3 regions of the Streptomyces sp. NPDC093591 genome follow, and region 1 is predicted to be linked to each of the others. Evidence: riboswitches for the same ligand, from Rfam matches in the RefSeq annotation. Region 1 holds a riboswitch; each other region holds the start of a gene.

Region 1 (9,945 bases):
CTTCAGCGGCGCACCCGGTTCGCCCAGCAACTCCTTCTCGTCGAGCCCGAAATGAGCGGCCAGCGAAGCCCGCAGCCCCGGCAGGGCATTGGCCTGCCCGCCCCACACCTGCGAGGCGCGCAGCACGGCGAGCACGAGGTTGACGCGCGGTTCGGCGACCGGCCCGCCGCCGAGGATGTGCAGCCCGTCGCGGATCTGCACGTCCTTGATCTCGCACAGATAGCCGTCGATGTGCATGACGAACTCGTCGAACTCCTCGTCGTCCGGCTGCTCGTCCACGTGCAGGTCGTGGTGCAGCTCGGCCGCCTTGACCAGCGTCCAGATCTGCGCCCGGACCGCGGGCGCCTTCGTCGGGTCCAGGTCGGAGACGAGCGCGTACTCGTCGAGGAGCTGCTCCAGCTTGGCCAGGTCACCGTAGGTGTCGGCCCGTGCCATCGGCGGCACGAGGTGGTCGACGACGGTGGCGTGACCGCGGCGCTTGGCCTGGGTGCCCTCGCCGGGGTCGTTGACGATGAACGGGTAGATCAGCGGCAGATCACCGAGAACGGCGTCCGGCGCGCAACCGCCGCTGAGCCCGAGCCCCTTGCCGGGCAGCCACTCCATCGTGCCGTGCTTGCCCATGTGCACGATCGCGTCGGCGCCGAACGAGTTGTCCAGCCACCGGTACGCCGCCATGTAGTGATGTGACGGCGGCATGTCCGGGTCGTGGTAGATCGCGATCGGGTTCTCACCGAAGCCGCGGGGCGGCTGGATCATGACGACGACGTTCCCGAACTGGAGCGAGGCGAGGACGATGTCCTCGCCGTCGACGTACAGCGAACCCGGCGGTTCGCCCCACGCCTCCAGCATGGCGTCGCGCAGCTCGGGATCCAGCTTGTCGAACCAGGTCCGGTAGTCGGCCAGCGGCACCCGCGCGGGCGCGGCGGCCAGCTGGTCCTCGGTGAGCCACTCGACGTCGTGCCCGCCGGCCTCGATGAGCCGGTGGATCAACTCGTCGCCGTTGTCGGGGTACTCGGTGAGGCCGTACCCGGCGGCCTTCAGCGCGTCCAGGACCCGTACCGCCGACGCGGGCGTGTCCAGGCCGACCGCGTTGCCGACGCGCGAGTGCTTGGTCGGGTAGGCGGTGAAGACGAGCGCGAGCTTCTTGTCGGCGTTCGGCTTGTGCTTCAACCGCGCGTGCCGTACGGCGATCCCCGCGACGCGCGCGGCCCGCTCCGGTTCGGCGACGTACACGGGCACGTCGTCCGGGCCCTGCTCCTTGAAGGAGAACGGCACGGTGATCAGGCGCCCGTCGAACTCCGGGATCGCGACCTGCATCGCCGCGTCCATGGGGGAGAGCGCGGCGTCGGACTCGTCCCAGGCGGCCCGCGACGAGGTGAGGCAGAGGCCCTGCAGCACGGGGACGTTCAGCTCGGCGAGCCTGCCGATGTCCCAGGCCTCCTCGTCGCCGCCCGCCGACGCCTGCGAGGCGTGCGTGCCGCCCGCCGCGAGGACGGTGGCGACCAGGGCGTCGGCCTTGCCGAGGATCTCGTAGAGCTCCGCGTCGGCCCCGCGCAGCGAACCGCAGTACACCGGCAGGGCGTTGGCGCCCTGAGCCTCGATGGCGTCGCACAGGGTGTCCACGAAGGCGGTGTTGCCGCTGAGCTCATGGGCCCGGTAGAAGAGCACGCCGACCGTCGGACGGCCGTCGAGGAGGGGACGCTCGCCGTGGACGCCGTACTCCGGCATCTTCTGCGGCTCGACGAACCCCTCGCCCGTCAGCAGCACGGTGTCGGAGAGGAACCGGGCGAGTTCGGTGAGGTTGGCGGGCCCGCCCTCGACGAGATACTTCAGCGCCTCGGCGACGACACCGGCCGGCACGGACGACTCGGCCATCAACTCGGCGTCGGGGACGGCCTCGCCGCCCAGCAGCACGGTCGGCACGCCGGACCCCTTGAGCTTGGCGAGCCCGTCCTCCCAGGCCCGCTTGCCGCCCAGCAGTCGTACGACGGCGATGTCCGCGCCGTCGAGCAGTGCGGGCAGCTCGCTCTCGACGTCCACGCGGGTCGGGTTGCCGATCCGGTAGTCGGCACCGGAGGCGGCGCGGGCCGCCAGCAGGTCCGTGTCGGCGGTCGACAACAACAACACAGTGCTCATGCGGGCGCTCCCGGTGGAATGAAAGGCAGTCCTTGCGGCGCGCCCGACTCGATGAGCCGCCAGAGCGCGTCCGTGTCCGCGTGCTGTTCGATCAGGTCGCCGAGCCGGTCGAGCTGCTCCTCGCGCAGCGCGGCGAACGACGTGTCGGCGGCCGGCACGAAGCGACGGCCCGCGGCGGCCGCCACCTCACGCAGAAAGGCCCGCCGGAAACCGTCCGACTCCAGCGAGCCGTGCCAGTGCGTGCCCCAGGTCTGGCCGACCCGGCAGCCGTCAAGGAAGGGTTCGCCGCCGGCCATGGAAGCGACCCCGTGATGGATCTCGTACCCCTCGACGGGCTCGCCGAGGGCTACCCCCACCGGCCGGGTGAGGGTCTTCTCGCGCGCGAACCGCACCCGCACGGGAAGGACACCGAGCCCTTCCACCTGCCCCTTGCGGCTCTCGACCTCGTCCTCGATGTGCTCGCCGAGGATCTGGAAGCCGCCGCAGATGCCGAGAACGGGCCGCTGCTCGGCGGCCCTTCGGACCAGCGCGTCCGCGAGTCCCCGCTCCCGCAGCCACTCCAGGGCCTTGACCGTCCCCCGGGTCCCCGGAATCACGACGAGATCGGCGTCGGCGAGTTCCTCCGGCCGGTCCACGAACCGCACGACGACACCCGGTTCGGCCGCCAGCGCGTCGACGTCGGTGAAGTTCGACATGAGGGGGATGGCGCAGACGGCGACGCGCAGCACGTCCTCGCCGACGGGCGCGGAGACCTGCGACTCCCTCACCGCGCCCCGCAGGGACACCCGCAGCCCGTCCTCCTCGTCGATGCCGAGCCCGTGCTGGAAGGGCAGGACGCCGTACGTGTGCCGGCCGGTGAGGCCGTGCAGCATGTCGAGACCGGGTTCGAGCAGCGAGACGTCCCCCCGGAACTTGTTGACGAGGAACCCGGCGACCAACTCCTGGTCCTCGGGGGACAGAAGCGCGACCGTCCCGAAGAACGAGGCGAAGACCCCGCCACGGTCGATGTCACCGACGATGAGCACGGGCAGCCGCGCATTGCGCGCGATCCCCATGTTCACGATGTCCGTCCGCCGCAGATTGATCTCGGCGGGAGAGCCGGCCCCCTCACAGATCACCGCGTCATACGTGCCCCGCAACTCGGCAAGACAGTCGAGCACGGTCCCGAGCAGCTTCTGCTGCCGACCGCCGTGATACCCACGGGCGCTCATCTCCCCGACCGGCTTGCCCATGAGCACGACCTGACTGCTCTGCTCGCCACCGGGCTTGAGCAGTACGGGATTCATGAGCGCGGTCGGCTCGACGCGGCAGGCCTGCGCCTGCATGGCCTGCGCCCGGCCGATCTCGGCCCCCTCCCGCGTCACGAACGAGTTGAGGGACATGTTCTGCGCCTTGAAGGGCGCGACCTTGACCCCCTGCCGCACCAGCCACCGGCAGATCCCGGCGGTGACGACGCTCTTGCCGGCGTCGGAGGTGGTACCGGCGACGAGAAGCCCACCGCCCGTCATGACGTACGCCCCTTCACGATGCGGCGCGCGGCGACACTGACGCCGAGCGCGAGCCAACCGACGCGCCGGGAGAGACGTACGGCACGCTCGATGTCGCCGGTGACGACGGCGCGCCCGGCACCGCCGTTGAGCACGGGCCGGTGCTCGACCCGCCCCCGGTACGACAGGGTCCCGCCCAGCCGCACCCCGAGGGCACCGGCGAACGACGCCTCGACCGGCCCGGCGTTGGGACTCGGATGCTTGGCGGCATCGGCGCGCCAGGCCCGCACGGCCCCCCGCGGATCGCCCCCCGCCACAGCCGCGAGCACGGCGGTGAGCCGCGCCCCGGGCCACCCGGCGACGTCGTCGAGCCGGGCCGAAGCCCACCCGTACCGCCGGTACTTGGGCGACTTGTGCCCGACCATGGCGTCGAGCGTGTTCACGGCCCGGAACCCGACCAGCCCCGGCACTCCTCCCAAGGCCCCCCACACCAGCGCCCCCACGACCGCGTCGGAGGTGTTCTCGGCGACGGACTCGACCACGGCCCGGGCGATCCCGTCCGCGTCCAGCGCCTGCGGATCCCGCCCGCACAGATGCGGCAGCCGCGCCCGGGCCGCCTCGACATCGCCGGCCTCCAGGGCACGCCCGATGACCCGGGCCTCCCGGGCGAGCGAAGTCCCCCCGACGACGGCCCAGGTGGCGGCGCCGGTCAGCGCGAGAGAGGCGGCGGGAGAGGTACGTACGGCACGAGCGGCGAAGGCTGCGAGCGCTACGGCGCCACCGGCGCACACGGCGGTGTGCAGCGCGCCCCACCCTCGGTGGTCCCGCCACAACACCCGCTCCACGGCGCCGGCGGCACGCCCGAACGCGGCGACCGGATGCCCCCGGCGAGGGTCGCCGAGCAGCAGGTCACCGAGGAGTCCGGCGGCGGCGCCGTACGCGAAGACGCGATCGGCACGCATCGGGGTCAGCCGACCGTGGGGTCAGACGCGGGTCTGATACTGCATGTCGATCGGCAGGCGAGCATCGCGTTATGTCCTCACTCAGGGTGTCCACGCCCTGGTTCGACGAGACCGGCGGCGAGAGTTCCTGGCTCCCGGGGCTTTCTACCCCGGTGACAGTGGCGGGACCGCGCCGGACTTTCACCGGCTTCCTCTTCTGCCGCCGTACATGGCTCCGGAAGTCCACCACGGGGTTGGAAGGGGCGTCAACTTGCCGTTGACCTGCGACAGCGGAGTGTGCAGAACCCCACACCGGGGTGGAAAAGCGCCCTGCCCGCCACCGTCGTGAGACGGAGGCGGGCAGGGCGGACGCGGAGGCCGGATGCGTCAGGCCACGATCAGGTAGATGCCGTAGGTCACAGCCGCCGCACACGCCGCGAAGCACGCGTACGCGCCGGTGACCGCGAGGGCCGCCGAGCCGCCCTGGGCCGAGGCCTTCTCCTGGCGGGACAGGCCCGCGATACCGAGGGTGAACAGGCCCACCAGGGCCACCGTGACCACGAGGCTGACGCCGAAGACGGAGCCGAGGGCCGCCCAGTCGATCTTCATGATTCTTCTTCCTGGGTAACTGGGGTGAGTAAGCGGCTGGGTGTCAGACCGTGGTGGTCTGCGAAGGCGTCGGCTCGGAGGACGGGGCCGGGATGGTGGCCGCCAGTTCCTCGCTCACCGAGCCGCCCGTGGGAGGCGGGGTCACGGCGGCCATCGCCGTGGTGACGACACCCGCCGGCTCGTCGGTCTCGTTGACGTTCGTGTGGTCGACGACCTCACGGCGGGAGATCTTCCAGATGGCGGCGCTGGAGGCGACCAGGAAGATCGCGACGAGGGCCGTACCCCAGGCGCCGAAGCCGGTCACGTACTCGGCGAGCGCGCCGACCAGTGCGGCGGCCGGGAGCGTGAGGCCCCAGGCGACGAACATGCGGGTGGCCGTCGACCAGCGGACGACGCCGCCCTTGCGGCCCAGACCCGCGCCCATCACCGCGCCGGAGACGGAGTGCGTGGTGGAGAGGGAGAAGCCCAGGTGGGAGGAGGCCAGGATGACCGTCGCGGCGCTGGTCTGGGCGGCGAAGCCCTGCTGCGGCTGGAGGTCGGTCAGGCCCTTGCCCATGGTGCGGATGATGCGCCAGCCGCCGAGGTAGGTGCCGAGCGCGATGGCGATGCCCGCGGAGAGGATGACCCACATGGGCGGGTCGGAGTCGGGGGCGAGGGTGCCGCCGGCGACCAGGGCGAGGGTGATGATGCCCATCGTCTTCTGCGCGTCGTTCGTGCCGTGGGCCAGCGAGACCAGGCCGGCGGAGGCGATCTGGCCGGCGCGGTAGCCCTTCTTGGAGGCGTTGCCGTCGGCCTTCTTGCCGAGGGAGTACGTCAGGCGCGTGGCCAGCAGCGCGGCGATGCCGGCGACCAGCGGGGCGGCGATCGCCGGGATCAGCACCTTGGTGACGAGCACGTCGCCGTGGACCGCGCCGACGCCGGCCGAGGCGATGGTGGCGCCGATCAGGCCGCCCATGAGGGCGTGCGAGGAGCTGGAGGGCAGTCCGACCAGCCAGGTCAGCAGGTTCCAGAGGATCGCGCCGACCAAGGCGGCGAATATGACCTCGGGACGGATGCCGGTCTCGTCGACGAGACCTTTGGAGATCGTGTTGGCGACCTCCACGGAGAGGAAGGCGCCGACAAGGTTCAGCACGGCGGACATGGCCACCGCGACCTTGGGCTTGAGCGCACCGGTCGAGATGGTCGTGGCCATCGCGTTGGCGGTGTCGTGGAAACCGTTCGTGAAATCGAACGCGAGTGCGGTTACCACCACAATCGCGAGGATCAGCGAGAAGTTTTCCATTTACCCAGGCAATCGTTCGAGGTCATTGTCCGGACGAACGTAGGTAACCTGAGTGAACGGAAGATGAACTGGGGCAGGCCGCACGGTGTCCTGTGGAGGGGGTTGTTCTGACGGAAGCGGAGATCGCCGCTCCGTCGGTCTCGTCGGTCATCGCGCGGCCCAGACGCCGCAAGGCTCAGTAGCCCCGGGCGAACTTCCTCAGCTGGGTCATCGACCCGTTGAAGAGATTCTGGTCACCCGGCAGGCTGCCGCTGCCGTTGTCGTACTGCCAGATGGTCCAGAACTGCCATCCGGCCGGCAGAGCCCCCGCGGTCGCGGAGTCGTAGCGGGCTATCCACAGTGCGTGATTCGAGGCGAAGGCGCGGCTGGCGCCGGTGCAGGTGTTCCACCAGTGCGTGGTGGTGTAGATCACCGGACGGCGACCGGTCAGCCGTTTCACCTCGTTGCTGAAGGACTGGATCCAGCTGACCATCTTCGCCTTGCTCAGCCCGTAGCACTTGTGCTTGCTGTACGGGTTGTACTCGATGTCGAGCGCGGGCGGCAGAGTCCAGCCGTCCGACTTCCAGCCGCCGCCGTTGCGCACGAAGTGCGCCGCCTGCGCCTTGCCCGACGACTTGTTCGGCAGCGCGAAGTGGTACGCGCCGCGGATCAGACCCACATTGCGGGAGCCGTTGTACTGCTGGCTGAAGTATGGGTTGCGGTAGGTGTGGGACTCCGTCGCCTTGACGTAGACGAACCTGGCGCCCTTCGCCTTCGCGCTCTGCCAGTTGACGTTCTTCTGGTGGGACGAGACGTCATGTCCCTTGGGCTTGCCGGCCGCCGCGGCCGGAATCTCGGCGAGTGCGGTCCCCCCGAGGGCGAGCGCTGCCACGGATGCCGCTATGAGGCGGGAGCGGTGGCGGGACGGTTTGCGATCACGAGCCATATTTCCCCCCGGAATGGCGACGTGCACGACAAATCCCCCAGAGATTACTGGACGTTCATTGAATGCCGATCGATCCCCGGCCAAGCATGGGGAGGGGATGATGTATCCGCATATGTGTACTTCCGGACGTCCGTCTTCCGCCCTAAAGTGCCCCGACGCGGTCGCGACTTGAGGCCGCGTCACGGTCCCGGCCGGCCCCGGCTGGCAGGATCGCCGTATGGCTGAGGAGCAGCGGGACCAGCGGGGCGCGCGGGATGCGCGGGAGGGTGCACAGGAAGTGGGGGAGCCGTGGGGCAGGCGTGTACGCCCCGAGGAGGCGGACGCCTGGGAGTCCCTCGTGGTGACGGCCCGCCGGACCGTGTCCGAGGGGCTGGTCGTCGGCACGTCCGGCAACGTCTCGGTGCGCGTCGGTGACACGGTGCTGGTCACGCCGTCGGGAGTGCCGTACGACCGCCTGACGCCGCAGGACGTGACGGGGGTCGACCTGGACGGCAGGCAGGTGCTGGGCGCGCTGGTGCCGACGAGCGAGCTGCCCATGCACCTCGCCGTCTACCGCGCCACGGACGCCGGCGCCGTCGTCCACACCCACGCGGTCCACGCGACGGCCGTCTCGACCCTGGTCCCGGAGCTCCCGCTGATCCACTACATGGCGGGCGCCCTCGGCGGCCCCGTCCGGGTTGCCCCGTATGCGACGTACGGCACCCAGGAGTTGGCCGAGAACATGCTCCAGGCACTCACCGACCGCACCGCCTGCCTCCTCCAGAACCACGGAACGATCACCTACGGCACGACCCTGGACCAGGCCTACGACCGCACGGCCCAACTGGAGTGGATGTCCCGCCTGTGGCTCACGGCGTCCTCGGTGCCGGGTCTCGCGCCGACGCTGCTGTCGGAGGGGCAGGTGGCGGAGGCGGGGGAGAAACTTCGGGGGTATGGCCAGCGGGGGTGACACCGCAGCCCGTCCGGCGTTTGAGGACGAGGCCCGTTAAGGGCCGAAGCGGGGGTCTGGGGGCGGCAGCCCCCAGTACGCGGGGTCGAAGGGGCCGGGGATCTCACTCCAAGTCGCCCGTCCGCTGGCCTGTCCTCGGGTCCGCCCGGACACTGGACCCGTGCGCACTGTCAAAACGACGGCCGCTGCCGTCACCGTGGCTCTCGCCGCCGGCGCCGCGAGCGTCGCCGCCGGCCGGTTCGCCAGCGGCGCCGCCCTGAAGGCGCCGCCCGGCAGGCCCCTGCCCACCGAACCCAGGCTCACCGTGCACGCCACGGCGGCCGGCCAGATCGCGCTCACCCGCGACCTGGCCTCCCTGCGCCCCGGTACCTACGGCCTCTCCGGCGACGGCTCACACGCGGTCGTCGGCCCCGTCCTCGCCGCGGCGAACCACTCCGCCGACACCGTCGTACGCCGCCTGGAACGCGTCACGCACGGCACCCTCCGACCCGGCGACAGCGTCTGGCTCACCCCCAACGTCCACGTCGGCAACCCGAGCGCCGCCCTCGGCCTCGACCACGCCGACGTCGACATCCCCGGCGAACTCGGCTCCCTGCCCGCGTGGTTCGTCCCCGGCGCCCGCGACACCTGGATCATCGCGGTGCACGGCCTCGGCACCACCCGCGAACACGCCATGAACGTCATGGAGTTCCTCAACGGCCGCCACTTCCCGGTGCTCGCCCTCGCCTACCGCGGCGACCTCGGCGCCCCCCGCCCGCCGGACGGCCTGAACCACCTCGGCGAGACCGAGTGGCGCGACCTGGACGCGGCCATGCGCTACGCCGTGCGCTACGGCGCCAAGCAGCTCGTCCTGCTCGGCTGGTCCACCGGCGCGACGATGGCGCTGCGCGCCGCCGCGCACTCGGGGCTGCGTGACCATGTCTCGGGCCTCGTCCTGGACTCCCCGGTGCTCAGCTGGGAAGCCACCCTGCGCGCCCTCGCCACGGCCCGCCACACGCCGAGCGCGTTGCTGCCGCTCGCCGTCCGCGCGGCCCAGGGCCGCACCGGCCTGAACACCGGCCGCGGCACCGACACCGGCGCCCCCGACCGCCTCACGGTGCCGACCCTGATCTTCCACGGCCCCGACGACAGGGTGGCCCCCTGGGCCCTCTCCCGCCGGCTGGCCGACGCCCACCCCAACCTGGTGGCCCTCAACACGGTCAAGAACGCTCCCCACGCCGCCATGTGGAACGCCGACCCCGAGTCCTACGAGGAGTCCCTGCGCCGCTTCATCACACCGCTCATGTGACACGGCCGAAGCGACATCCCTCCACCCCTGCTCCGACCTCGCGCCCCACCTCCTCCCCGCACCGGTGCCACAGATTCCGTTTAACCCCGTACCACTGGCCTGTTATGAGTCCCTCGCCGCCCGCGGGACCCCGTGCGTTGGCCATCCCCGTCGCCCCTCGTGACATTCCGTTTGGGTTTTCGGACCGTCAACCGGAAGACTGCACCCGTGACGTCCCGTATCCCGCGCGACTCCAGGCTTCGACTCGTCCGCCCGCGACCCCTGGCCGCCGCCCCCAGAGCAGTGAACCAGCGGCGCCCACGCCGCCCCGCGCCCCGTCCCCCGGAGG
Region 2 (9,945 bases), on a different contig from region 1:
ACGGCGGCCGAGGAGATCGTGCGCTGGGCGACCCCGGTGGTCTCCTTCCAGCGCACGGCGACGCAGGACACGGAACTGGGCGGCAAGCAGATCAGGAAGGGCGACCGGGTCGGCATCTTCTACGCCTCCGCCAACCACGACCCCGAGGTCTTCGAGAACCCGGACGCCTTCGACATCACCCGCGACCCCAATCCCCACCTGGGCTTCGGAGGCGGTGGCCCGCACTTCTGCCTGGGCAAGTCCCTGGCGGTCCTGGAGATCGACCTCATCTTCAACGCCGTGGCCGACGCCCTGCCCGATCTGCGGCTGGTCGGCGACCCGCGCCGATTGCGCTCCGCGTGGATCAACGGCGTGAAGGAACTGCGGGTCAGCACCGGCTGACCCGTCCCGAGGGAGGCAGGAGCACCCCTTTTCCCTACGCCCCGTTCCTGCCTCCCCCGAGACGCGGGCCGCCCTCGGGGGCGGCCGGTACACGTCGGCGCGGGTATGGCGAAGGCGGCGGCCCCGGGGATCGGGGGCCGCCGCCTTCGGTCCTGTCTGGCGGTGTCGGCTCAGTACCAGCCGTTCGACTGCCAGAAGTTCCAGGCGCCGCACGGGCTGCCGTAGCGGTCCTTCATGTAGTCCAGGCCCCACTCGATCTGGGTGGCCGGGTTGGTCTTCCAGTCGGAGCCGGCGGAGGCCATCTTGTTGCCGGGCAGGGCCTGGACCAGGCCGTAGGCGCCGCTGGAGGCGTTCGTGGCGTTGACGTTCCAGTCGCTCTCGTGGTCCACGATCTTGGAGAAGCACTGGTACTGGGCCGAGTCCGAGATCATCTTCTTCGCGATCTGCTGCGCCGAGCCGGCCCCGGTCGTCGCGGCCTGCGCGGGCGCGGCGGCGAACAGGGTGCCGGCGGTGGCGGCGGCCAGGGCGGCACCGGCGAGGGCCTTCTTCGGGGCGGAGATGCGACGGAAGGTGGAAACGACGGACACGGGGAGCCTTTCTTCGGGGACAGTGGGCCGCGGGCATGCCGGAGCCACGCGATGCGAGGCGGGGGGCGTGCGTCGGCGCCGCGGCCCTGAGGGCACGTCGGCGCCGTGCGACGTCATCCAGAGAAGCAGGCCGGGAAGGTGTCCGCAATGAGCCTGTTTGCTAGTTGTGGCCGTATGTGGGGGCAAGGTCGTTTGTGTGACGTGGCTCTCAATGTGCAGGTCAGCGGCCGAATTGGCGCGTACATGGCATCCGATTTGTCCCACTAGGGTGGATCGTAGGTGATGTGGGTCATGTGGGGTGGTTCACCGGGTGGCTGACCGTCCGCGCGCGGGCCCTCACCCTGCGGGAGCGTCGAATGTGACCGGGCTCTCGAAGGCCGCCCGGCGCGTGGCCCGGCGCAGCGCCTTGAGGATCGCCGGACCGAGCGTGACGGCGAGGACGGCGGTGACGACCGCCCGTCCGAGGTCCCAGCCGAGCGAGGTGGCCAGGCAGTACGCGACGAAACGGGCGAGGTTGGCCAAGGGGTCGAGTTCCGGGTCGAAGGAGATGTTCGACGTGCCCGGGGGAAGGAACGGCCAGCCCTGCAGGTTCATCACCGTGCCGTAGCCGAAGGCGGCGAGGAAGCCGTAGCCGGCCAGCAGGAACAGCTCCCCGCGGCCCCGCAGGCGATCCGGGCCCGGCAGCAGCCCGGCCCCCATCGTGAACCACCCCATCGACAGCATCTGGAACGGCATCCACGGCCCCACCCCGCCCGTGAGCAGAGCGGACGCGAACATCGTCACCGCGCCCAGAACGAAACCGAAGCCCGGGCCGAGGACCCGGCCGCTGAGCACCGTCAGGAAGAACATCGGCTCGATACCGGCCGTACCGGCACCGAGCGGGCGCAGGGCGGCACCGGTCGCCGCCAGCACACCCAGCATCGCCACCGCCTTCGGGCCGAGCCCGGACTCGGAGATCGTCGCGGCGACGACGGCGACCAGCAGGAGCAGCAGGCCGGTGAAGAGCCAGGGGGCGTCCTGGGCGTGTGCGCTCACCTGCGAGGTGGGCGGGGAGAGGAAGGGCCAGCCGAGTGCGGCCACGCCGACCACGCTGACCAGGACGAGGGCGGCGACGGAGCGGGGGCCCAGGCGGACGGGCCGGGCCTGGGGAGTGGGGTTGCCGGTCATGCCAGGGACTCCCGTACCTGCGCGACCGTGAGCCACCGCTGCGGGGCCAGGATCTTGGTGACCTGCGGGGCGAAGGACGGGGAGGAGACGACGACCTCCGCCGTCGGGCCGTCGGCGATCACTTCGCCCTCGGCGAGAAGGATCACACGGTGCGCGAGCTCGGCGGCCAGCTCCACGTCATGCGTGGCCAGCACGATGGCGTGCCCCTGGGCGGCGAGGCCGCGCAGCAGCGTGACGAGGCGGGCCTTCGCGGCGTAGTCGAGGCCGCGGGTCGGTTCGTCGAGGAGGAGCAGCTTGGGGCGGGCGGTCAGGACGACGGCCAGCGCGAGGGTGAGCCGCTGGCCCTCGGAGAGGTCGCGCGGGTGGGTGTCGTCGCAGATGTCCGGGAGGAGCTCGGAGACCAGGGCTCGGCAGGTGCCGGGCGCCGCGCTCGCGTCGGCGTCGGCGGCCGCGCACTCGGCGGCGACCGTGTCGGTGTAGAGGAGGTCGCGGGGTTCCTGGGGGACGAGGCCGACGGCTCCGCCGAGGGTGACCGAGCCGGCGGAGGGTTCGATGAGGCCGACGAGGGTGTTGAGGAGGGTGGACTTTCCGGCGCCGTTGCGGCCCATGACCGCGATGGTTTCGCCGGGGGTGACGGTGAGGTTGATGTCTCGTAGGGCTTGGACGCGGTCGCGGGTTACCGCGAGGGCTTGTACTTCGGCTGCGCAGGACGAGGGGTGTGTGGGGGTGCGCCTGCGCTTGAACCATCGGCGGGGGGTGGTTTTCTCGCCCAATGGGTCGGGGGGTGTGGGTTGTTGGCGGCTGCGGGCTTGTTGTGGCTGGTCGCGCCCACGCGGCGGTAGCCGCAAATCAAATACAGCCCCGCGCCCCTGGGGGGCGATGTCGTCCCGTTCCTCAAGTTGTTGCCGTAGGTCTGCCGCCCTGCGGCGCGCGTCCCTCACCGTCAGGGGGAGTGGGGACCAATCCGCCAGGCGGCCGAGGGCTACGACCGGCGGGTACACCGGGGATACGGCCATGACCTCCGCCGGGGTGCCCAGGACCGGGGCCTCGCCGGGAGCGGACAGCAGGACGACCTGGTCGGCGTACTGGATGACGCGCTCCAGGCGGTGTTCGGCCATCAGGACCGTGGTGCCGAGGTCGTGGACCAGGCGTTGGAGGACCGCGAGGACTTCCTCGGCGGCGGCGGGGTCCAGGGCCGAGGTGGGCTCGTCGAGGACCAGGGCGCTGGGGTGGGGGGTGAGGACCGAGCCGATCGCGACGCGCTGCTGCTGGCCGCCGGAGAGGGTGGCGATGGGGCGGCCGCGGAGGTCGGTGAGGCCGAGCAGGTCGAGGGTCTCCTCGACGCGGCGGCGCATGACGTCCGGGGCGAGGCCCAGGGACTCCATGCCGTAGGCCAGTTCGTCCTCGACGGTGTCGGTCACGAAGTGGGAGAGGGGGTCCTGGCCCACCGTGCCCACCACGTCGGCGAGTTCGCGCGGCCGGTGGGTGCGGGTGTCACGGCCGGCCACCGTGACGCGGCCGCGCAGGGTGCCGCCGGTGAAGTGCGGCACGAGGCCGCTCACCGCGCCGAGGACGGTGGACTTGCCGACGCCCGACGGGCCGACGAGGAGGACCAGTTCGCCTTCCGGGACCTCGAAGTCGACGCCCTGGACGGTGGGTTCGGGGGCGCCGTCGTAGGTCACCGACACGTTCTCGAAGCGGATCACGACGGCTCCTTGGGGGTGGCGGCAGTGCGGGGTGCGGGACTGCGGGGTGCGGGGCTGATGAACGCCGGGAGCAGGCCGAGGAGGACGGCCGCCGCCGGCCACAGGGGGAGGGCGGGGGCCACGAGGGGGATCACGCCGGGGCGCAGGGCCGCCGGGTCGCGGGTGGCGGCGAGGGCCAGCAGGGCGGCGACCGCCGCGCCGGAACCGGCGACCAGCCAGGCGCGGGCGTCCCAGCGGTCCGGACGGTAACGGGTGCGCAGGGAACGGCGACCGCCGAGCCGCAGCCCTGCCAACGCGGCGACGACTCCGCAGAGGAGGACAGGGAGGCCGTACGTCGCACCCTCGGCGGTGAGCAGTCCGTACGTTCCCGCGCAGACGCCGAGCAGGCCGCCGAGGGTGAGCGCGCTCGTCGTACGGCGGACGCGGGGCGGGACGTCGGCGCCGCGGCCGTAACCGCGGGCGTCCATCGCGGCGGCGAGGGCGACCGAGCGCTCCAACGCGCCCTCCAGGACCGGGAGTCCGACGTGCAGGAGGCCGCGGATGCCCGTGTCGGGGCGGCCGCGCAGACGGCGGGCGGCGCGCAGGCGCTGGACGTCGGCGATGAGGTGGGGGGCGTAGGTGAGGGCGACGACCACCGCCACGCCCATCTCGTAGAGGGCGCCGGGAAGTGACTTGAGGAGGCGGGCGGGGTGGGCGAGGGAGTTCGCCGCGCCCACGCAGATGAGGAGGGTGGCCAGCCGCAGGCCGTCGTAGAGGGCGAACAGGAGGGTCTCGACGGTGACCTTGCCACCCAGGCGGATGCCCTGCGCCCAGTGCGGGAGGGGGAGTTCGGGGAGGGCGACGATCACGTGCGTGCCGGGGACGGGGGAGCCGAGAGCCACGGCGAAGAAGAGGCGGATGAGGAGGACGGCGAGGGCGAGCTTGACGAAGGCCGTGTAGGAGCGGGCCCAGGGGGCGTCGGGGCGGCAGGTCGCCACCACGTAGGCGGAGGTCGCTATGAGAAGGGCGAGGAGGAGCGGGTTGGTGGTGCGGGTGGCCGCGGTACCGAGGGCCAGTGACCAGAGCCACCAGGCGCCGGGATGCAGCTGTGGCCCTGCCATCACGCCCGCCGCCGCCGTGCCTGCCAGACCGCTGCCGCTCCCAGTACGGCCACTACGGCGATCCCCGCCAGTAGGCCCAGCGAGGGGCCGCCCTCCGACTCGTCCTGCTTCTCGGTGGCCGTGTCCTCGCTTGCCGCGGGCTTCCTGCCCCCCGACACCGGCTCCCCGCACCCCTTCTCCGGATACCCCGAGATCGCGCACAACAGGGCGTTCGTGTCGTACCGCAGGGGCTTGGCCACCGCGGCCAGGGCCTCTGCCGTGCTCGCGTCGGGGGCGACCCGGGCGCATGCCGTACGGCGCGCCGGGGGCGTCTCGTCGGACGGGGCGTCCGCCGTCGTACCGAAGTCGATGACCAGGGCGACCCGCTTCGTGCCGTCCTGCGCCGGCGTCCTCGCGCAGATCACCGCGAACTCGGCCGCACCCCTCGGCTTCGCCGCGTCCTTGGAGTCCTCGCTCACCGCGAAGCGGAAGCCCTGGACATCGCCGTCGGAGGGGCGGGCGAGGGAGGGACCCTGGGTGGCATAGATCCAGGTGTCGCCGTCGCGGTCCCAGAAGGACCAGTAGCGGTAGCCGGTGGCGTGGGCGGCCTGGGCCGCGCCGGTCAGCAGGACCAGCGCGGCCAGGAGTGCGGTGAAAGCACGTCGGACCACGGTCACTTGCCCTTGTTGCGGCCGCTGATCAGGAAGCCGACGCCGATGCCCGCGACCAGGCCGACGCCGATGATCCACCAGACGCTGACGCCGTTGTCGTCGTCCTGCCGCTGCGACGCCTTCGCCGATTCGGTCTTCGCCGTCCGCGGGGCGGGGCCCTGCGCGTTGAGCCGCTCGACCAGGTCCGTGCCGCCGAAGTCACGCGGGTCGGCGCCCGTCGCGTCGGCGGCGAGGATCAGCTGGGCGTAGGCGGCGGGGCCGCTCTGCTTCGCCCAGGCCGCGGCGTTCTTCTCCAGCCACGTCAGGGGCTCGCGGGCGGCCGACTCACCACCCTGTACGGCGAGCGCGACGACCGCGTCCGCGGTGTTGCCGTAGTCGGGCTGGTCCTCGGCTCCGGCGAGGGCGGACTTCAGGTGGCCGTCCTTCTCAAGTGCCTTGCCGAGGTATGCGGCGCCGTTGGCCGCGGCCTGCTCCCGGGTGAGGTCCGTCGAGTCGGTGCAGGCGATGTCCTTCTCGTCACCGGCCCGCGCCGTCAGCGTGCCCATCCCCAGGGCACCGACGACGGCGGCCGCCGTCGCGTCCGCGTTGGCCGACAACGTGCCCTTCTTGTCCGGCTGGTAGGCGAAGGCGCCGCCCTTCGCGCACGGCAGGGACAGGTTGAGCAGGGCGTCGTAGGGCGACTTGCCGTCCTTGCGGACCTCGGCGGGGTCGTCGCCGAAGGCGTTGAGTGCGCCGATCACGACCGAGGTCGAGTTGGCGTCACTGGCCCCGCCGGGCGTGTAGCCCCAGCCACCGTCCTTGTTCTGCACGGACTTCAGCCAGGTCACCGCCTTCTCGACCCCGGTGTCGTGCTCGCCGACCGCGGCCAGGCCCTGGACGGCGATGGCCGTGCTGTTGGTGTCCACCATGACCTTGGCGTCACACGCCTTGGAAGGGGCTGCGCGGAACGCCGCGAACGCCCCGTCGGCGCACTGCTGCCCCGCCAGCCATTCGATCGCCTCGGCGGCGGGCTCCAGCTCCATGCGGTTCTGCGCGATGAGCACGAGCGACTGCCGCCAGACGCCGTCGTACGTCGGGTCGGCGGTGCCGTACAGCCCGGCGGGGAGCGAGGCGGACGGGGACGGGGTGGCGGCCTGGGCGAGCGGAGTCGCTGTGCCGATCACGGTGACGGCGGCCAGGGCCGCGGCGCTGCGGCGGACGTACATGATCGGCGGGTGCCCTTCCCTCAGGGGAACCGGGCAGCACAGGGGGGACCCCCGGGCGGCTCGGCTCCGTATACCTCGACGGTGCCGTGCTCCGGCCGGCTGCCGGGACACGTGAGCCGGTCACGAATCCGTACGGGGCGATCCGGCTTGCCACGAGGTGGCTCACGGTTGCGGGTCAGCGCCGGATTTGCACCGGCTTCCCCCTGTACGGGTGTGATGACGACGTCGTCACTCTACCGGCCCGTAACGAAGCGGCTGAGGGGAGGCTGTGTGGGGGATAGGTTCGGGCGCATGGGGATCACGGCGAGGGCAGGGCGGCGGCTGCTCGGTTCGGGGCGCGCGTGCGCCGTGTACGAGATCGACGAGGCGTGGGTGCTGCGCCACGACCGGGAGGGCTACAGCGACTCACTCGCCGAGGCCGCCCTGATGGAGCGGCTGCGCGCGCACGGCTACCCGGTGCCGGCGGTCCGGCTCGCCGACTCCTCGCGGAACGAGCTGGTCATGGAGCGTTTGTACGGCCCGACGATGCTGGAGGCCTTCCTCGCGGGACGGGTCGACCCGCGTGAGGGCGGGGACATCCTGGCCCGCCTCCTGCGGCGGTTGCATGCCGTCCCCGGGCGCGTCGTCCGCCTGGACCTCCACCCGGACAACGTGATGCTCACTCCGGACGGCCCCCGCGTCATTGACTGGGCCAACGCTCAGGAGGGCGACCCGGGCCTGGACTGGGGCATGTCCGCGGTGATCCTCGCGCAGGCCGCCCTGGCCGACGAGCGGTTCGCCACACCCGTCCGCGCGATGCTCGCCGCCCTCCTCGCCGACCCCTCCGACCTCACCGAGGACGGCCTCACGCAGGCCCTGCGCCGACGCGCCGCCAACCCGACGATGACGGCACGCGAGGTCGAAGTGCTCGGCGAGGCGGAGGAGTGGATCCGGACCTTCATGGCCTGGGCGGGCGCGGGGTGGGTCCGCCGAAGGCCAGATGGAGGACCCGGGCGGACAGCAGCCATATGCCGTCCGGCGACCTGCGGAACGTGTCCTCGTAGTGGCCCACCTGCACCGGGGGGCCCGGCGGGATCAGGCCGCCCTCGTGGCCGTCGACGCGGTACGTCGTGAAGTACGAGGTCGCCGTCGCGGTGTCGGCGGACGTCACCGTGACGAGGATGTTGGACATCAGGCGCCGCGAGAGACGGTCGGCGGGACGGGACCCGAAGTACGCGCGCAACGCGCCCCGCCCCTGGACGAGCCGCTCCCCCGCCGGCCACTCCCACGTGCCGTCCTCGGCGAACAGCTCGGCGACGGAGGACGGTTCGCCGAGGTCGAGGCGGTGGACGAAGTCGACGACGATGCGCTCGCAGGCGCGTTCGGCGAGAAGGTGCTCAAGGCAGTCGAGGTGCTCCATGGGCATGTATTGAACGTGCCGGACGGAGGGCCACGGTTCGGCTGGATTTCGCCCCTGGCGGTCGACCGGTGTTGCCGAGCTCCACCATGGGGCGTGCCTGATTCCCCCTGCGGAATCGGTCTGTCTTTTGTGGATGGACCGGTATCGGGCGACGTCAGGATGCGCGGTGTGTCGGGCGACTCCATCATGTGGGTACGACCTACGGCACGCATGATCGCCGCCCTGGGCCGTTGTGATCACGATGCTGTCAAAAGTAAACGTGCACTTTGCGCCGATTGGCTCCTGACATGGCTGGAATGGTCCGGCGGAGGGCGGCAATCCTCTACCGTTTGGTCGGTGCGAGCGGCCCTCGGGGACGCGCAACCGTCACCCCATGACATTGCGTCTTACGAAAACCCTTGGTCCGTCGCTACAGACGGCTGGTTTGTGTGTCGACTGGCGCCCTGACGGGCGGGATGCTGGTTCTCTGGGTCCCGCTCCGGGCGGCCGCGGCGCTGGCGACGGGAGGCACACCTGGTGTTGGGAAGTGTCGAGAGCGGCGATGGTGGGAGGCTGCTCTCCTTCGAGACGTCGGGGGACCCGAAGGGGCACCCGGTGTTCTTGCTGCATGGCACTCCGGGCAGCAGGGTCGGACCGCGTCCACGCGCCATCGACCTCTACAAACTGGGCATCCGGCTCATCTCCTACGACCGGCCGGGATACGGGGAATCACACCGGTTGAAGGGCCGCACCGTCGATCACGCCGCTGCGGACGTGGAGGCCATCGCCGATCACCTGAAGATCGACCACTTCTCCGTGGTCGGTCGTTCCGGCGGCGGGCCGCACGCGCTGGCCTGTGCCGCGCTGCTTGCGAACCGGGTGGCGAGCGCCGCCGCGCTGGTCAGCATCGCGCCTCCCGATGCCGAGGGGCTCGACTGGTTCGAGGGGATGGCCGAATCCAACGTCATCGCCTACGAGGCCGCTACCGCGGCACTCGACGAGGGCTCCGTGGAGTGCCTGGACCGGCTCAAGGCCAACTTGGCCAGCAACGCGGATGCCATCCGTGACAATCCCGAATCGCTGTTGAGCTTGCTGACCCCGGAGATGCCCACGGCCGACAAGGCCGTGGTGGGGCACGGCGGCATCCGAGGTCTGCTGCTCGCCAACTACCAGACCAGCGTGGTGCGTTCCTCCTTCGGATGGCTCGACGACGTGCTCTCCTTCCGGCGGGACTGGGGCTTCGAGCCAGGCAAGATCGTCGAGGTGCCGCTGCTGCTGTGGCACGGTGAGTACGACACCTTCTCGCCCGTCGGCCACTTCCGGTGGCTGGCCGACCGCATCCCCTCGGCGACCGCCGTGCTGAAACCCGAGGCAGCCCACTTCGCCGCGCTGCCGGCCGTACCCGAAATACTCGCCTGGCTTCGTGACCGTGCCCGCGAACGCTTCGGGGCCGCCGTGTAGGGGTTCGGCGCCCGGCCGTGCTCGCGGGAGCTCCGGATCACTGCTGAGCGCTCGCCGGTGGACGGCGAGCGCCTCGCAGATCGGATCGGATCAGACCGGGTGAGGGTCGAACTCCCAGCCCGAGCGGCTCCACTCGCGCAAGGCCGAAGCGCGGGGATGGTCGGCCCCGAGCCGGGCGGTGAGCGCGCCGAGCACTTCCTCACGCAGCCGTTCGGCGGCCTCGGCCTCTCCCAGCTCGTTCAGGACCACCGCGAGGTTGGCCGCGCAGACCAGTGGGGCGGGGTGCTGGTCGTCGTCGAGGACATCGCGG
Region 3 (9,945 bases), on a different contig from region 1:
CGTCGTCCAGGTCGGCCTCCAGGCCGTACAGCGCGGCGAGTTCGGCGAGGGCGGCGCGGACCGTCGGGGTCAGCCGCAGCGGCCACTCGTGGGCGCCGATCCGGGTGACGGCGGCGGCGAGGCGGGTGACCGCGTTCTCCCGGTTGGGCCTGGAGCCGTGCGCCGCCCGCCCGCGGGCGGTGAGCCGGACCCAGCCGGTGCCGCGCTCCCCGGCCGCGATGGGATAGATCTGCCGCCCGCCGCCGTCGTGGAAGGTGAAGGCACCGGCCTCGCTGATGCCCTCGGTGCAGCCCTCGAAGAGCCCCGCGTGCCGGTCGGCGAGAAATCCGGAGCCGTCCTCGGCGCTCGCCTCCTCGTCGGCGGTGAACGCGATCACGACGTCCCGCCGGGGCCGCACGCCCTCCCGCGCCCAGGCCCGGACGACCGCGAGGACCATCGCGTCCATGTTCTTCATGTCGACCGCGCCCCGGCCCCACACGACCCCGTCACGGATCTCCCCGGAGAAGGGGTGCACGCTCCACTCCCCCGCCTGCGCGGGCACCACGTCCAGATGACCGTGCACGAGCAGCGCGTCCGCCGACGGGTCGGTGCCCTCGATCCGGGCGACCACGTTCGTACGGCCGCTCGTGCGCTCCAGCAGGGTGGGCTCCAGGCCCGCCTCGGCCAGCCGCGCGGCCGCGTACTCGGCGGCGGGCCGCTCCCGGCAGTCGCCGCCGCCCCGGTTGGTGGTGTCGATGCGGATGAGGTCGGAGGTGAACGTCACGACCTCGTCCAGTGCCTGCCCGTCAGCCATACTGCTCCTCCACCGCGGCCGAGACGATCGTGGTCACTGCCTTGAAGGTACGGATTCCCTCGTACATCCGCTCGCTGGTGTACGCCACCTTCCGCTCCCCGATCCGTTCGACGCCGGGGACGACGGTGGCGGCCATGGCGAGATGCTCGGCGTCGAACTCGACGGCGACGGTGAAGGGCCCGCCGCTCACCGGCGCCTGACGGACCGCCAGCGCGGCGGCCTCCTTGGCGGCGGCCCGGATGTCGGCGGCGGTCCTGGCCGGCGTACGGCACACGGCCGCGTACCGCGAGACGTGGTCCTTCACGGCGACCTTCAGCGCCCCGGGCGCGTACCCGAGCGCGTCCTCGCAGGCCACGTCGTCGCCGGTGACGAGCACGACGGGCACGCCGTATTCGGCGACGACATGCGCGTTCAGCAGCCCCTCGCTCGCCCGCACGTCGTTCAGCCACACCCCGGTGATGGAGTTGGCGAGGTAGGTGTGCGCGAGGACGCCCTCCATGCCGGCGCCCGCGTGGTAGCCGACGAAGGCGATGCCGTCCACGTCGCCGTGCTGGACGCCCTCGACCATGGACAGCGCCTTGTGCCGGCCGGTGAGCATCTCCGCCCGCTCGTCGAGCCGCTCCAGCAGGAGATTGCGCATGGTCCAGTGCGCCTCGTTGATGACGACGTCGTCGGCACCGCCGTCGAAGAACCCCAGCACCGCGGCATTGACGTCCGAGGTGAACATCCCCCGGCACCGCTCCCACTGGGGCGTTCCGGGCAGCACGTCGGCCGGCCAGGTCACTCCGGTGGCGCCCTCCATGTCGGCGCTGATGAGGATCTTCATGTGGATTCACGTTACGCGCCGGCGAGGGAACTTCCTACGAGTCGGAGAGCCGTATCGAGGGCGGGTCCCGTCCTTGCGGCAGGCGCCTGACGAGCGGCGAGCGCCCCTTTCGAGCCCCCGAGGCGCGCTTGTCAGCCACCCTGTGCGGGCACTACTGTCACCACGCCTTGGTGAACGGGAAATCCGGTGTGATGCCGGTGCGGCCCTCGCCACTGTGAATCGGGAAGTCCGGCTCCAGCCCTCGAACGGGCAGCCACTGGGACCTTCGGGACCCGGGAAGGCGGAGCACGGGCGGTGGTACCCGTCAGCCAGGAGACCGGCCAAGGCGCGTCAACCATCCACGAGGTGCTGGAGAGGGTCTGCTGAGCCATGCACATAGCCGAGGGTTTCCTGCCTCCGGCGCACGCCGTCGCCTGGGGCGTCGCGTCCGCGCCGTTCGTCGTCCACGGAGTCCGTTCACTCACCCGTGAGGTCAGGGAGCACCCCGAGAGCACACTGCTCCTCGGCGCCTCCGGGGCCTTCACGTTCGTCCTGTCCGCGCTGAAGCTGCCCTCGGTGACCGGCAGCTGCTCCCACCCCACCGGCACCGGCCTCGGCGCCATCCTGTTCCGGCCGCCGATCATGGCGGTCCTGGGCACCATCACCCTGCTCTTCCAGGCGCTGCTGCTCGCGCACGGCGGCCTGACCACGCTCGGCGCCAACGTCTTCTCGATGGCGATCGTCGGGCCCTGGGCCGGATACGCCCTGTACAGACTGCTGCGGCGGTACGACGTGCCGCTGATGGTGGCGGTGTTCTTCGGGGCGTTCGTCGCCGACCTGTCCACCTACTGCGTCACCAGCGTCCAGCTGGCGCTCGCCTTCCCCGACCCGAGCAGCGGATTCCTGGGCGCGCTCGGCAAGTTCGGCTCCATCTTCGCCGTCACCCAGATCCCCCTCGCGGTGAGCGAGGGCCTGCTCACGGTGCTCGTGATGCGGCTGCTGGTGCAGTCCAGCAAGGGGGAACTGACCCGGCTGGGCGTGCTCCTCACCAAGGACAAGAAGCAGTCCGGGACCGAGACCGAGGCGGTGGCCCGATGAGCAGGAACACGAAGATCAACCTCTTGCTGCTGCTCGTCGTGGCCGCCCTCGCCGTGCTGCCGCTGGCCCTCGGCCTCGGCGACCACAAGGAGGAGCCGTTCACGGGCGCCGACGCCGAGGCGGAGACCGCGATCACCGAGATCGAGCCGGACTACAAGCCCTGGTTCTCGCCGCTGTACGAACCGCCGTCCGGGGAGATCGAGTCGGCGCTCTTCGCCCTCCAGGCGGCCCTCGGCGCCGGTGTCCTCGCCTACTACTTCGGTCTGCACCGGGGGCGGCGGCAGGGCGAACAGCGGGCGCTGGAGCGGGTGGGGGACACCGGCGGCGCAGCCGGTGACACCGCCGGGGAATCCACGGCCGAAAGGGCCTGACCTCCCGTGCTGCCGATCGACGCGGCGGCGCACAGCAGTCGCTGGCGCCGCCGTCACCCCGTGGACAAGGCCGTGCTCGGGCTCGGTCTCACCGTGCTCGCGATCTCGCTGCCGCCCTGGCCGGGCGCGGCCCTGGTGCTCCTGACGTCAGTCATAGTGCTGCTGGGACCGGCGGGCGTGCCCGGCCGTCGGCTGTGGCGCGCCTACCGCGTGCCGCTGGGCTTCTGCGTGACCGGCGCGGTCACGTTGCTCGTCCAGGTCGGCGGGCCGGAGCGCTTCGTGTCCCTCGCCGACGACGGTCCGCTGCGCGCCGGTGAGCTGCTGCTGCGTACCTCGGCCGCCTCGCTCGGGGTGCTGCTGTTCGCCTTCACCACCCCGATGTCCGACCTGCTGCCCCGCCTGGTGAAGGCCGGGGTGCCCGCGCCGGTCGTGGACGTCGCCCTGGTGACGTACCGCATGAGCTTCCTGCTCCTGGACTCCATGCGCCGTATCCGGGAGGCCCAGGCCGCCCGGCTCGGGCACATGAGCCGGGCCGCGGAGTGGCGTTCCCTGGCCGGGCTCGGGGCCACCGCCTTCGTGCGGGCCTTCGACCGGGCCACCCGTCTCCAGGCCGGGCTCGCCGGGCGCGGCTACGACGGCACCCTGCGCGTCCTGGTGCCCGAGGCCCGGGTCTCCGTCCGCTTCACGGCCGTGAGTTGCGCGCTCCTCGCAGCGCTGGCCGCCCTCACCCTCGTACTGGAAAAGGCCCTGCCATGAGCGAGCCCACCGCACTGGTCGCCCTGCGGGGCGCGTCCTACGCCTACGAGGACGGCCCCGTCGTGCTCAGCGACCTCGACTTCGACGTCCGCGAGGGGCGCGCGCTGGCGCTGCTCGGCCGCAACGGCAGTGGCAAGACCACGCTGATGCGGCTGCTCAGCGGCGGACTTCGCCCGCGCGACGGGCAGTTGACGGTGGAGGGTGCGCCGGTCGCCTACGACCGCAAGGGCCTGACCCGGCTGCGTACGACCGTTCAGCTGGTGGTGCAGGATCCCGACGACCAGCTCTTCGCCGCGTCCGTCGCCCAGGACGTCTCCTTCGGCCCGCTGAACCTCGGTCTGCCCGACGTCGAGGTGCGCGCGCGGGTCGACGAGGCGCTCGCCGCCCTGGACATCACCGCGCTGGCCGACCGGCCCACGCACCTGCTGTCGTACGGGCAGCGCAAGCGCACCGCCATCGCGGGCGCCGTCGCGATGCGGCCGCGGGTGCTGATCCTGGACGAACCGACCGCCGGGCTCGACCCGGACGGCCAGGAGCGTCTGCTGGCCACCCTCGACGGGCTGCGCGCGGGCGGCACCACGGTGGTCATGGCCACCCACGACGTCGACCTGGCCCTGCGCTGGGCGGACGACGCGGCGCTCCTCACCCCGTCCGGCGCACGCACCGGTCCGGCGCCGGAGATGCTGGTCCGCACCGATCTGCTGCGGCAGGCCGGACTGCGGTTGCCGTGGGGGGTGGCGGCGGCCCAACTCCTGCGGTCACAAGGGCTGTTGTCCGAGGCGGCAGCCGGTCCCTCCACCGCCGAGGACCTGGCCGCGCTCGTTCAATGACCTGAATGTCTCCTTACTCCCTGTTGTATGGATCCACGTACTAAAGGGAGTGAAGGAATATGGCCGACGACATCGCGGACGCGGGGCGACCCCCGTCCGCCGGCTTGAAGCCCGATGCGATCGGGTTCGTCGACGCGCTCGTCATCGGACTCAACTCCACCTCCCCGGCGTACTCGGTGGCGGCGGTCATCGGCCCGGTCGTGGCACTGGTGGGGATCCACGCCCCCGGCGTGATGCTGGCGTCTTTCGTGCCCATGCTGCTGATCGCATCGGCCTTCTTCTACCTCAACAAGGCCGACCAGGACTGCGGCACCACCTTCTCCTGGGTCACCCGGGCCATGGGGCCGTGGGCCGGGTGGCTCGGCGGCTGGGCCATCACGATGACCGGGGTGCTGGTCGTCGGATCACTGGCGGACGTCGCCGTGACCTTCGCCCTGCTCGCCTTCGGCCTCGACAGCTGGGCCGAGAACGACGCCGTGCGCCGGCTGCTGACGGTGCTGGTCATCCTGCTGATGACGGCCGTGTGCGTCATCGGCACCGAGGTGTCGGCGAAGGTGCAGAACGTCCTGATCACCGCCCAGGTCGTCTGTCTGCTCGCCTTCGCCGTGGTGGCGCTGTACCGGGTCTACGCCGACACCGGCACGCTCGGCTCCGTCGAACCGTCGATCGGCTGGCTGGACCCCTTCGGAGCCGGCGGGGCGTCCCTGACCGGGGCCCTGCTGCTCGGCGTGTTCATCTACTGGGGCTGGGAGTCGGCCGTCAATCTCACCGAGGAGGTGGAGGACTCCGCCACCGCCCCCGGCAGGGCGGCCGTGTGGTCGACGGTCATTCTGCTGGTGACCTATGTGGCGGTGGGCTTCGCCGTGGTCGCCTACGCCGGAACCGCCTACCTGGCCGAGAACGCGGCCGAGGAGGAGTTCGTCTTCGCCCTGCTCGCCGGCGAGGCGATGGGCGGCTGGGACTGGGTGGTGCTGCTCTCGGTCTCCACGTCCGCGCTGGCGTCGACACAGACGACGATCATCCCGGCGTCCCGTACGGCACTGTCGATGGCGCGCCGTCATGCGCTGCCCGCGCGTTTCGCCCGCATCCACCCGCGCTTCCGCACCCCTGACGTGAGCACATGGTGGGTCGCCGCCATCGCCATCGCCTGGTATCTCGTCGTCAACGAGATCAGTGCCAACGCGCTGTTCGACTCGCTCACCGCGCTCTCGCTGCTGATCGCGTTCTACTACGCGCTCACCGGTGTCGCCTGCGCCGTGTACTACCGCCGCCAACTCACCAGCAGCGTCCACCACTTCGTCCTGATCGGCCTCGGTCCGCTCGTCGGTGCCGTGCTGCTGGCCTGGCTGCTGGTGGAATCGGTCATCGACATGTCCGACCCCGCCAACTCCTACAGCGGCGACTCCTGGTTCGGACTCGGTCCCCCACTCGTCATCGGCATCGGCATCACCACCACGGGCGTCCTCCTCATGGCCGTGTGGCGGCTGGTGGCTCCCGCCTTCTGGTCGGAACGCCCCGGCGTGGTCGGCCCGTGAGCCCTCAGGTCGCCGTCGCCGCTGCCGCCGCCCGCCCCGCCGTGCGGCCGTGGGCGAGCGCGTTGCGGATGCCCATGACCTGGACGTCCTTGGTGTAGGGGTTGTCGATCTCGCGGTCGCGGGCCTCGATCTGCTGCCTGAGGTCGGCGAGATCGATCAGGTTGTCACCGGTCAGCTCGTTCATGCCGGCGACGGCGGTGGCCCAGGGGGTTTCGAGGCCGCCAGGTGTTGCGGCCGTCAACTTCCCGGGCCCGCCGGGAAGTTGACCTCAACCCCGATGAAGGCGGTCGACCAGGATGTCGATCACCAACGGCGTCCGCGGCCCGTACCCCAGCAACACCCCGTCCTCCAGGTCCACGACCCGCCGGTTCATCCCCGCCGGCGTCTGGCCGATCCCCGGGATGTCGACCAGCCCGTCGATGCCGCCGACCGATTCCAACCCCTTGGTCATCATCAGGATCACGTCCGGCTGCGCCCGCACCAGGGCCTCACTGGTGATCGGCGTGAACGGCTTGTCCAGCCCGGCCTCCTTGCCCGCGTCGACCGCCCCCGCCGCCTCGATCAGCGAGTCGGCGCCCGAGCCCTTGCCACCGATCAGGTAGACCGCCGCGCTGCCACGCATGTACAGGAAGGCGACCTTGGGCTTACTGCCGTCGGGTACGGCGGCGCGGGCCGCGGCGAGTTCGTCGCTCATCCGCTTGTTGAGTGCCTTGCCCGCGTCGGGGACGCCGAGCGCCTCGGCGATGCGGGTGGTGCGCGTGGTGACGTCCGCGAGTTCGGTGGCCGGGTCCAGTACGACGACGGGGACGCCGGCGTCGCGGATCTGGTCGATGGCCTCGGCCGGGCCGGTGTCGGTGTCGGCCAGCACGACCGTCGGCCGCAGCGAGAGCACGCTCTCCGCGCTCACGTCGTGCGCCTTGGTGACCTGCGGGAGCTTCTTCGCCTCCGCGAAGGTGGCGGTGATGTCGCGGCCGACGACACGGTCACCGAGGCCCAGCGTGAACACGATCTCCGCGACGCCCCCGTTGAGCGGCAGGATGCGCGAGGCGTCCTTCACCGTCACCTCGCGCCCGTCGGAGGAGTCGACGGTGACCGGCAGCTTCGGGGCGGGCGGCTCACCTTCGAGCGGGACGAGGGTGTTCTTCGCCAGCTGCTTCTCGGCGGCGGCCGCGCGCTCGCTCGCGGAGGCGGGTGACGCGTCCGCCGCCGAGGAGCCACCGCCCCCGCCGCCACAGGCACCCGTCAGCAACGCGAGCGCCAGAGCCAGGGGCGCGAGGGCGCTGCCACGCCGGAGCCTGGGACGGGTTCTTTCGGCCACTCGATGGGGTCTTCCGGCCAGCAGGTGGGGTCTTCCGGTCATTCGCATCGTTCGGGCCCTCCGGTCTCTCGTATCGCACCCAGTTGATCAATAGCTTAGGTTAGGTTTACCTTATTAACTCCTGGTGGGGGTGCGACGTGAAATCGCCAAGTGGCCTGCGCGGCAGGCGAGTTGCCCGTACGACCGTGATGGCGGCCTCGGTCGCCGCTGTCCTCCTGGTGCTTCCGGCCGCCTCGCCGGCGGTCGCGGCGGGCGCCTCGGCGACGGGTCCGGAGGGCCAGAAACTCACGGTCTCCAAGTCCTCGGGACTCAACCCGGCAGGCGAGACCGTGACCGTGTCCGGCACCGGCTACAACACCGAGAAGGGCATCTACGTCGCCTTCTGTGTGGACAACGGCGCCGGCAAGACCCCCACGCCCTGCATAGGCGGAGTGGACATGTCCGGCGAGTCCGGGGCGTCCGTGTGGATCTCCTCCAACCCGCCCTCGTACGGCGAGGGGTTGGCGAAGCCGTACGAAGGCAGCGGCCACGAGGGCTCGTTCAGCGTGCGGCTCAAGGTGCGCGCCAAGGACGCCAACACCGACTGCACGAAGTCCGGCGTGAAATGCGCCGTCATCACCCGCAACGACCACACCCGGGGCGGTGACCAGAGCCAGACGGTCCGGATTCCGGTGACCTTCACCGGCAGCGGCGGCAGTGCGTCGGCCGGCGACAGTGCGACGGCGACGCCCGGGGCGACCGCCGGCACGAGCACGACCAGCGGTGCCACGGCCGGCTCGGACACCGGCGCCGGCACCGGCACCGGCGGGGAGAGCACCTCCGACGGGCCGCTCGCCAGCACCGGGTCCATCGCGCTGACGGCCGGGATCACCGCGGCCGGCCTGGTCGCGGCCGGCACCGGAGCCTGGCTCTGGGCGCGTCGGCGCCGGACGGCGAACGCGGGTTGACCCGCACTCAACCGCAGGCCGAAGAAGGAGACTTGACCATGACGAAAAGACCCGGCGGCGCCGCCGTGACGGGCGGCGCCCTGCTCGCGCTGTTGTACCCGGGCGCGGGGTCGGCGGCCGCACAGGACACGGACGCGTTCCCGCGCACGGTGTCCGGCGGGTACGTGAGCTGGACGACGACCGGCTCGGAACCGGCCGGCCACGGCTTGGCGTTCGACGTCACCGAACCCGCCGTACAGAGTTCCACCGACCTCGCCTGGTTCCCGGCCACGGGCGGCGGGGCGGACCCCGAAACCGGCGCGGCGGACGTCGAGTTGGCGGGCGCGGCCCGGCTGGTGCCGTCCACCGGCTCGGTACAGCCGCTGACGCTGGGCGGCCTCAGGCTGCGCCTGGACGGCGACGGGGGCGCGCTCCACGCCCGTACGGCCGTCGGCGGCCAGGCCCGCGATGTGGCGCTGGCCGACGTGGCGGCGAGCGGCGCCGGTCCCGTCGTACGGAGCAGTGGCGTGACGTGGACGGGGCTGAGGGCGTCCCTCACGGACGAGGGTGCGCGGCTGCTGTCGGAGTGGAGCGGCAGCACGTTCGCGAAGGGCGACGGGCTCGGCCTGCTCGAGGTGACGGTGGGGACCGGGGGCACCACCCCTGCGCCCACCACGGAACCGCCGGCCGAGACACCGCTGCCGTCGCCGGGCGCGAGCGCGCCGGAGAAACAGCGGCCGACGGATGGGAAACGAGCGGAGCCGTCGGCGGCGGTGACCCGGGCCGCGCTGACGGCGGGCGGTGAACAGGAGGTCACCGGCGCGGGGTTCGAGCCCGGCGAGGTGGTGCTCGTCACGATCGACGAGGACACCCGGTACCAGGCGGTGGCGGACGAAGAGGGCCGGATCTCCCGGGCGTTCCCGGTGTACGTGACGGCCGTCGAGGGTGCGCACACCGTCGAGCTCCACACCGTGACGGGAGAGCACGCCGCTGTCGCGCAGTTCGAGGTTCGATCCGCCTCGGACTGATCCGGCGGGTTCAACGTGTTCAGCGTGTCGACGCACGCGAATTCCATCGAGGAGCGGACCGCACGGTCCGCTCCTCGGCATGCCCAAATCCCTTGCAGACAACGGGAGTTGAAAGCGCTTTGCCGAGTGTTGACAATCCCCGGAAGTTCGTATTTAGGTTTGCCTTACCTAACTCCAACCGGAGTGGGGGCACCCCCAGAAAGGTGAAGCGCTCACCATGAGAGCTGTTCCTTCCGCCCGTATCGCCGCCCGCTCGGGCCTCGCCGTCGCCGCCTCCGCCGCCCTGACCCTGGGCCTGGCGACCTCGGCCTCGGCCGCCACCTCGACCCGCACGGTCACCGACGGCGGCGTCACGTACAACCTGTCGGTGACCGCCCCGGGCACCGCCGCCGCGGCCGGCCAGGTCGTCAACGTCACCGGCTCCGGCTTCAACACCGGCCAGGGCATCTACGTCGGCCTGTGCGTGGTCGACGGCGCGCAGGGCG

What was found. Region 1 has a riboswitch for cobalamin ahead of ACIREI_RS43930 (cobalamin biosynthesis protein). Riboswitches for the same ligand answer to the same signal wherever they lie in the genome.
Region 2: another riboswitch for cobalamin. It lies ahead of ACIREI_RS06195 (prenyltransferase/squalene oxidase repeat-containing protein); the one in region 1 lies ahead of ACIREI_RS43930 (cobalamin biosynthesis protein).
Region 3: another riboswitch for cobalamin. It lies ahead of ACIREI_RS18600 (energy-coupling factor ABC transporter permease); the one in region 1 lies ahead of ACIREI_RS43930 (cobalamin biosynthesis protein).

Annotation. Positions count from the first base shown of each region.
Region 1 is NZ_JBIWIY010000031.1:58,491-68,435, reverse strand. Features, by position in the region: gene cobN (cobaltochelatase subunit CobN) at 1-2,136, opposite strand, end outside; gene ACIREI_RS43935 (cobyric acid synthase) at 2,133-3,644, opposite strand; gene ACIREI_RS43930 (cobalamin biosynthesis protein) at 3,641-4,585, opposite strand; cobalamin riboswitch at 4,684-4,827, opposite strand; gene ACIREI_RS43925 (hypothetical protein) at 4,952-5,173, opposite strand; gene ACIREI_RS43920 (anion permease) at 5,217-6,455, opposite strand; gene ACIREI_RS43915 (lysozyme) at 6,631-7,380, opposite strand; gene ACIREI_RS43910 (class II aldolase/adducin family protein) at 7,598-8,329, shown strand; gene ACIREI_RS43905 (alpha/beta hydrolase) at 8,490-9,617, shown strand; gene ACIREI_RS43900 (hypothetical protein) at 9,825-9,945, shown strand, end outside.
Region 2 is NZ_JBIWIY010000002.1:642,488-652,432, reverse strand. Features, by position in the region: gene ACIREI_RS06225 (cytochrome P450) at 1-381, shown strand, start outside; gene ACIREI_RS06220 (transglycosylase SLT domain-containing protein) at 552-968, opposite strand; gene ACIREI_RS06215 (ECF transporter S component) at 1,305-2,135, opposite strand; gene ACIREI_RS06210 (ABC transporter ATP-binding protein) at 2,132-3,841, opposite strand; gene ACIREI_RS06205 (energy-coupling factor transporter transmembrane component T) at 3,838-4,941, opposite strand; gene ACIREI_RS06200 (SCO2322 family protein) at 4,941-5,591, opposite strand; gene ACIREI_RS06195 (prenyltransferase/squalene oxidase repeat-containing protein) at 5,594-6,796, opposite strand; cobalamin riboswitch at 6,913-7,057, opposite strand; partial or broken gene ACIREI_RS06190 (phosphotransferase) at 7,088-7,732, shown strand; gene ACIREI_RS06185 (nuclear transport factor 2 family protein) at 7,734-8,201, opposite strand; gene ACIREI_RS06180 (alpha/beta fold hydrolase) at 8,790-9,635, shown strand; gene fxsT (FxSxx-COOH system tetratricopeptide repeat protein) at 9,726-9,945, opposite strand, start outside.
Region 3 is NZ_JBIWIY010000008.1:142,742-152,686, forward strand. Features, by position in the region: gene ACIREI_RS18590 (M20/M25/M40 family metallo-hydrolase) at 1-793, opposite strand, end outside; gene ACIREI_RS18595 (M55 family metallopeptidase) at 786-1,619, opposite strand; cobalamin riboswitch at 1,771-1,959, shown strand; gene ACIREI_RS18600 (energy-coupling factor ABC transporter permease) at 1,989-2,696, shown strand; gene ACIREI_RS18605 (energy-coupling factor ABC transporter substrate-binding protein) at 2,693-3,067, shown strand; gene cbiQ (cobalt ECF transporter T component CbiQ) at 3,074-3,823, shown strand; gene ACIREI_RS18615 (ATP-binding cassette domain-containing protein) at 3,820-4,653, shown strand; gene ACIREI_RS18620 (APC family permease) at 4,713-6,188, shown strand; partial or broken gene ACIREI_RS18625 (FAD-binding dehydrogenase) at 6,208-6,381, opposite strand; gene ACIREI_RS18630 (hemin ABC transporter substrate-binding protein) at 6,457-7,548, opposite strand; gene ACIREI_RS18635 (hypothetical protein) at 7,644-8,453, shown strand; gene ACIREI_RS18640 (HtaA domain-containing protein) at 8,492-9,460, shown strand; gene ACIREI_RS18645 (hypothetical protein) at 9,678-9,945, shown strand, end outside.